2 regions of the Methylobacterium sp. Leaf399 genome follow, and region 2 is predicted to be linked to the other one. Evidence: predicted binding sites of a transcription regulator. Region 2 holds the regulator's gene; the other holds the start of a gene.
The links. The regulator LexA, encoded in region 2, represses DNA repair genes until DNA is damaged. The targets are predictions, from matches to a motif close to TGTTCNNNNTGTGTTCNG.
Positions count from the first base shown of each region.

Region 1 (3,413 bases), on a different contig from region 2:
GCGGCATCCGTGCCCACCGTCGGGTTGAACGAGGTGCCGTAGGTGACGTAGGGCGCCAGCCCGTTGTCGAAGTTGTAGATCAGGCCGAGGCGACCGGTGAAGGCGCTGTCGTCGCCGCGCACCGCCGTACCCGCCAGCTTGTTCACCACGTCGTTGGTGACGAAATCCTGCCGGCCGCCGATCAGGAAGGTCAGCCGCTCGGTGAGGCGGATCTGGTCCTGGGCGTAGAGGCCGAGCTGCTGCAGGTTCTGGTTGGCGACGAGGTAGGGCAGCGGCCGGGCCGAGGCCTGGAAGTAGCGCGGCGACAGGATGTTGATCGAGGGCACCGGGAACGTCGAGGCCTGGTTGTCGAACAGGCTGTAGTTCTTGTAGTCGATACCCATCAGCACGGTGTGGCCGAACAGCCCGTCCGAGAAGCGCGCCTCGGCCTGGTTGTCCACGGCGAAGGTGCCGGCGTGCGGGGTGGTCAGGAAGCCGTAGCGGGCGAGCTCGGTCTGCGCGGTATTGGCGTAGCCGTTGCCGACGTAACGCTGGTCCTGAACCTCGGTGAACGAATAGCGAAGGTTCTGGCGAACGGTCCAGACGTCGCTCAGATGGGTCTCGAACTCGTAGCCGACGTTGGCCTGGTTGCGGGTGTAGCCGTCGACGAGGGGATCGCTGGAGTTGAAGCGGCGGTCGATCCGGATGCCGAGCGCCTGGGGCCGGACGGTGCCGAGGTAGGGCAAGAACTGCGCGATACCGCCGGCCTCGTCGCGCTGGAAGCTCGTGAGCAGGGTGAAGGTGGTCGCCCCGTCCGGCTTATAGGTGAGGCTGGGCGCGATGTAGTAGCGGTCGTCCCCCGCCAGGGCGACGGGGGCGTCGGCCTTCTGCACCCGGCCGGTGACCCGGTAGAACCAATGACCCGACTGATCGACCGGGCCGCCGACGTCGAACGCCGCGTAGACCTGGTTGAACGAGCCGCCGCCGACCTCGACGTAGCGGAGCGGGTCGAGGGGCGGGCGCTTCGAAACGATGTTGACAAGGCCGCCCACCGGGCTGCCGCCGAACAGGGTGGCGGAGGGGCCGCGCAGCACCTCGATGCGCTCGGCGCCGAAGGCGTCGACCTTGTAGTTGGCGAACCCCGTCTGAAAGAGCTGCAGCCCGTCCCGGTACAGCCCACCCTCGGTGGCCGAGAAGCCGCGGATGATGAACCAGTCCACCCGCGGGTCCTGGCCGAACTGGTTGGCGAAGATGCCGGGCGTGTAGCGCACCGCCTCCGAGACCGTCTGGGCGGCCTGGGCGCGGATCTGCTCGGTGCCGACCACGCTGATCGACTGGGGCGTGCGGATCAGCGGCGTGTCGGTCTTCGTGGCGGTGGCGCTGGTGGTGGCGACGTAGCCGCTGACCGGACCCTTGGCCGTCTCGATGCCCCGTGGCGTGCCCGGTGTGCCGAGCCCCGCCCCGCCGCGGCCGTCGCCTTCGATGCGCAACTCGTCGAGGGTGACGCTGCCGCCAGCAGGCGCGCGGGCCTCCTGCGCCTGCGCGACGCCGACGGCCAGCGGGATCGACGCCGCCAGGGCCGACCGGCGCAGGGCGCCGAGGGCCGCACGTCGCACGAGGGGGTGGGATGGCATGGGAAGGCTCCGCATTCGGCAGCCGAACGGGCTCGCGCGATCGGCGAGGGGCTCGGGCTCCGTTCTTTTGAATGAAACTAAAGTACTGTTTTAAAAGGCATTTTCGAATCGCGTTTTATGTATGCACCGCACCGAAGGCAAGCCGCGTCGCTCAGGCGTCCGGTTCGGGGCGGCCCGCCGTGACATTCGCGTATCACCCCGGTCGACTCAGGGATCCGCATCCGTTCATGATATGTTTCGAAAGACAGCGGCAGGGTCCGCGTGGCAGGGAGAGTGCGATGACCAGCCAGGCCCCGACCCGTATCCTCGGCATCGACCCGGGCCTGCGCCGAACCGGCTGGGGCCTGATCTCGGTGGTCGGGACCAAGCTCGCCTACGTCGACTGCGGGGTCGTGACCTCGGACGGCGACCTGCCGCTGGCCCTGCGACTGCGCGAGTTGCACGAGGGGATCAGCCGGATCGTCCAGGGGTTCGCCCCCGACGAGGTCGCGGTGGAGGAGACCTTCGTCAACAAGGACGCTCAGGCGACGCTCAAGCTCGGGCACGCGCGGGCCATCGCCCTGCTGGTGCCGGCCCTGGCCGGCCTGCCGGTGTTCGAATACGCCGCCAACCTCGTGAAGAAGACCGTGGTCGGCTCGGGCCACGCCGACAAGGCGCAGATCCAGGCGATGGTGATGTTCCTGATGCCCAAGGCGGAGTTCAAGACCGCCGACGCCGCCGACGCCCTCGCCATCGCCGTGACCCACGCCAGCCATCGCGGCGCGCATGCGATCCGGCGGCGGCACGCGCCCGGCGCGGTGGCCGGGCCGGGGGCGGCGCGCATCGCGGCGGCCCTGGCCAAGGCGGTGGCGAAAGGCTGACGGGCGCCGAGGTCAGGGCGTCGGGGTCGCGGCCTTGAACTCGCCCTCGAGACGCAGGGTCACCTCGTCGCCCACCGCCGGCAGGAAGGCGGTGATGCCGAACTCCGACCGCTTGATCACCGCGCGTCCGTCGAAGCCCACCGTGTAGCGCCGGTCGATCGGGTTGACGCCGGACTGGTTGAAGGTGGCGTCGAAGGCGACGGGCCTGGTGACGCCCTTCAGGGTGAGATCTCCCGTGACGCGCGCGGTGGTGGGGCTGGTGGGCTCGATGCCGGTGCCGGTGAAGGTGGCGGCGGGAAAGCCCGCGACGGCGAAGAAGTCGGGCCCGCGCAGGTGGGCGTCCAGCGCCGCGTTGATGCCGCTGATGCTGGCCATGCCGATGGTGGCGGTGAGGCGGCTCCTGGCGGGCTCCTTCGGGTCGAGGTCGAGCTTGGCGGCCACGTCTGTGATCTGGCCGTAATAGGTGGAATACCCCAGGTGGCTGACCGACCAGGTGATCTTGCCGTGCGCCGGATCGAGGACGTAGGCCCCGGCCCGGACCTTGGTGGGGTCGGCGCTCGGAGCGGCGTCCTCCTGCGCGCGGGCGCCCGCCGTGGCGAGCAGGACGAGGGCGATCACGGGCAGGCGCATCATGCGGGCATCCTCGAAGAGCGTGTCTGAGTGTGGCTGGAAGTCCTGTGGGGGTCATCTACAGGAACGTGCGGCGAGGGTAAGGGACAACGCATGATCGGCAAGCTGAAGGGCGTGGTGGACTCGCTCGGCGAGGACTTCGCCATCATCGACGTGAACGGGGTCGGCTACGTGGTGCATTGCTCCGCCCGCACGCTGCAGCGCCTGCCCGTCGTCGGCGAGGCCGCCGCCCTGTCCATCGAGACCCATGTCCGCGAGGACATGATCCGCCTCTACGGCTTCCGGTCCGACGCCGAGCGCGAGTGGTTCC
Region 1 covers NZ_LMQK01000001.1:288,322-291,734, reverse strand. Annotated here, with positions in the region: gene ASG40_RS01465 (TonB-dependent siderophore receptor) at 1-1,613, opposite strand, end outside; gene ruvC (crossover junction endodeoxyribonuclease RuvC) at 1,892-2,473, shown strand; gene ASG40_RS01455 (YceI family protein) at 2,486-3,106, opposite strand; gene ruvA (Holliday junction branch migration protein RuvA) at 3,197-3,413, shown strand, end outside.
Region 1: a site for LexA is predicted at 1,836-1,853, ahead of ruvC (crossover junction endodeoxyribonuclease RuvC). Genes of this name have one in related genera too.

Region 2 (3,413 bases):
CTTCGCGATGGTCGGCGTCACCGCCTATTGCGTCTTCTCCGGCTGGGACATCGCGGCCGAGCGGGCCTGGATCATGACCCTGGTGATGCTCGGCGCGATCCTGGTCGACCGCCCCGCTTTGAGCATGCGCAACCTGGCGCTGGCGGCCCTGATCGCGCTCGCCCGCGAGCCGGAGGGGCTGCTCGGCCCGAGCTTCCAGATGTCGTTCGGAGCCGTCGCAGGCCTCATCGCCTGCGCCGTATATCTCGACGGAAGCGGCCTGCGCCGCGAGGCCGACGGCCGCGTCGCCCGCGCGATGGCCACCGTCGCCGCGGCGGTCGTCGGAACCCTCGCGACGACCCTGGTGGCGCAGATCGCCACCGCACCCTTCTCCACCTACCACTTCCAGGCGGTGCAGCCGTTCGGCCTCGTCGGCAACGCCCTGACCCTGCCGCTGGTCTCGCTGGCGGTGATGCCCGCGGCGGTGCTCGGGATCCTCGCCTACCCCTTCGCCCTCGACCAGCCGGTGTGGTGGCTGATGGGGCTCGCCGTGCAGGGCATGCTCGCGATCTCCGCCTGGATCAGCGGCTTCGGCCACGCCAGCGTCATGGTGCCCGCCTTCGGAGCCGGTGCCCTGGCCTGTCTGGCCGCCGCCCTGATCGTCCTCGCCCTGCCCGTCTCAAGCCTTCGCTGGCTCGGACTGCTGCCGGCCGCCATCGGGGTCGCCCTGGCGGCGATCCCGATGCGCAACGACATCTACGTCGACCGGGAGGGCGCGGGAGCCGCCGTTCGCGACCGGTCGGGCCGCCTGGCCGCGCTCGGGCGACCGCCGGCCTTCGTCATGGAGCAATGGCTGAAGGCGGATGGCGATTCGCGCCAGGCCAAGGACGTCATCGCCGCATCCCCGGCGCGCTGCGACCGGCTCGGCTGCACGATGGAGGCGCAGGACGGCCGCCGCATCGCGCTGCTCAAGGACCGCCGCGGCTTTCGTGAGGACTGCGTCCGGGCGGATATCCTGATCTCGCGTCTCGAAGCGCCGACTGCTTGTGCCGCCGCCGTCATCGTCGACAGACGCTTTTTGCGGGACCACGGCGCTACTGCGATCCGCCTGACGGACGGGGCACCGACACTGACGACCGCGCGTGCGCCCGGCATCACCAAACCCTGGCGACCGTCCACGGTGGCGCCACGCCTGGCACCAACGCCGGACCCGGTGACGGCACCGGAAGCCACCGACGACGAAACGGTACCCGACACCCCTTCGTCGTCGCCGGCGGAGCGGCTTCAGTAGCGCCGCACGAGACTGACCAGGCGACCCTGGATGCGAACGCGGTCGGGGCCGAGCACCCGGGTTTCGTAGGCGGGGTTGGCCGCCTCCAGGGCGATGGACGAACCGCGGCGGCGCAGGCGCTTCAGGGTCGCTTCCTCGTCGTCGATCAGCGCGACGATGATGTCGCCGGTGTTGGCGGTCTCCTGCTTGCGGATGACCACGAGGTCGCCGTCGAGGATGCCGGCCTCCACCATCGAGTCACCGCGCACTTCGAGGGCGTAATGCTCGCCGCCCGACAGGAAGTCTGGCGACATCGCGATGGTGTGGCTCTGCTCCTGGATCGCCGAGATCGGTGTTCCCGCAGCGATCCGCCCCATCACCGGCACCATCACCGGCCGCCCCGCCTCGTCGGTGACACGCGCCATCGGCGGCTTGGCCATGGTCGGCCGCGCGACCGGCGCATGGCTCTGTCCCGACTGGTCCCGACCCTTGCCGCCCTCGACCACGCTCGGCGTGAAACGCCGTGCCTCGACCGGTGCGTCCGACCGGACCGGCATGGTGCCGCCGAGGCTCTCGGGCATCCGGATCACCTCGATCGCCCGGGCGCGATTGGGCAGGCGCCGCAGGAAGCCCCGCTCTTCGAGGGCGGTGATGAGACGGTGGATGCCGGATTTCGACTTGAGGTCGAGCGCGTCCTTCATCTCGTCGAAGGAGGGAGGAACACTGCTCTCCTGCATCCTCTGCTGTATGAACTGCAGCAGATCCAATTGCTTGCGCGTCAACATCCGACGACCCACACTCTCGCGACACCAACCGCGACACGACATCGCAGAAACAAATCACGAACAGGCTAGCCGTTCTTTAAGTGTTCTGCAAGGGTTCCGATCCGACCCGTGTCGTGATCGATCCGAGGGAAATGGACGCCGCTCGCCGTCGCGGCGGCGGGCCGGCGGCGCCCATGGGATACGGGTCGCGGCGCTGTGAATGGTCGGCGACCTCATGCGAGAAGACGGAGATCTCGACCGGGCTCGGGGAAACCGCCGCAACGCCGGACGGTACCCGTAGACCCGAACACGGCCACTCCGGTCGCCGCCGCAGGAAGACTGATCCGTGATGCGCACCGACATGCCGACCCTGATCCGCCTCGAGGACTACCGGCCGAGCGACCACCTCATCGACCGGGTCGACCTCGACGTCGTGCTGCATCCCACCGCGACCCGGGTGGTCTCCCGCCTCAGCCTGCGTCCCAACCCGGCCGGCCGCATCGGCTCACCGTTGGTGCTCGACGGCGAGGACCTCGTCCTCGTCCGCATCGCCCTCGACGGCAGGGTGCTCGACGCGGGATCCTTTTCCGTCGATGCCACCGGCCTGACCATCGCCGATCCGCCCCGGGCGCCCTTCACCCTGGAGATCGAGACCCGGATCGACCCGTCCGCCAATACCCGGCTCATGGGGCTCTACCGGTCGAACGGGGTCTATTGCACCCAATGCGAGGCCGACGGCTTCCGCCGGATCACCTACCTCCTCGACAGGCCGGACGTCCTATCGGTGTACACCACCCGGATCGAGGCGGACCGCGACGAGGCGCCGGTGCTGCTCGGCAACGGCAACCTGGTGGAGGCCGGCGAGGCGGGCCCCGGTCGCCATCATGCCGTCTGGCACGATCCCCACCCGAAGCCCGCCTATCTCTTCGCCCTCGTGGGCGGGCGCCTCGACCGGCTCGATCGGGCCTTCACCACGATGGAGGGCCGCGAGGTCACGCTCGCGGTCTACGTCGAGCCCGGCAAGGCGGAGCGGGCGGCCTACGCCCTCGACGCGGTCGCGCGATCGATGCGGTGGGACGAGGAGGCGTTCGGCCGCGCCTACGATCTCGACGTGTTCAACGTCGTAGCGGTCTCCGACTTCAACATGGGCGCCATGGAGAACAAAGGCCTCAACATCTTCAACGACAAATACGTCCTCGCTAGCCCCGACACCGCCACCGACGCGGACTACGCCAACATCGAAGCGATCATCGCCCACGAATACTTCCACAACTGGTCCGGCAACCGGGTCACCTGCCGCGACTGGTTCCAGCTCTGCCTCAAGGAAGGGCTGACGGTGTTTCGCGACCAGGAATTCTCGTCCGACATGCGCTCGCGGGCCGTCCACCGCATCGGCGAGG
Region 2 covers NZ_LMQK01000023.1:121,735-125,147, forward strand. Annotated here, with positions in the region: gene ASG40_RS11690 (ComEC/Rec2 family competence protein) at 1-1,270, shown strand, start outside; gene lexA (transcriptional repressor LexA) at 1,264-2,034, opposite strand; gene pepN (aminopeptidase N) at 2,363-3,413, shown strand, end outside.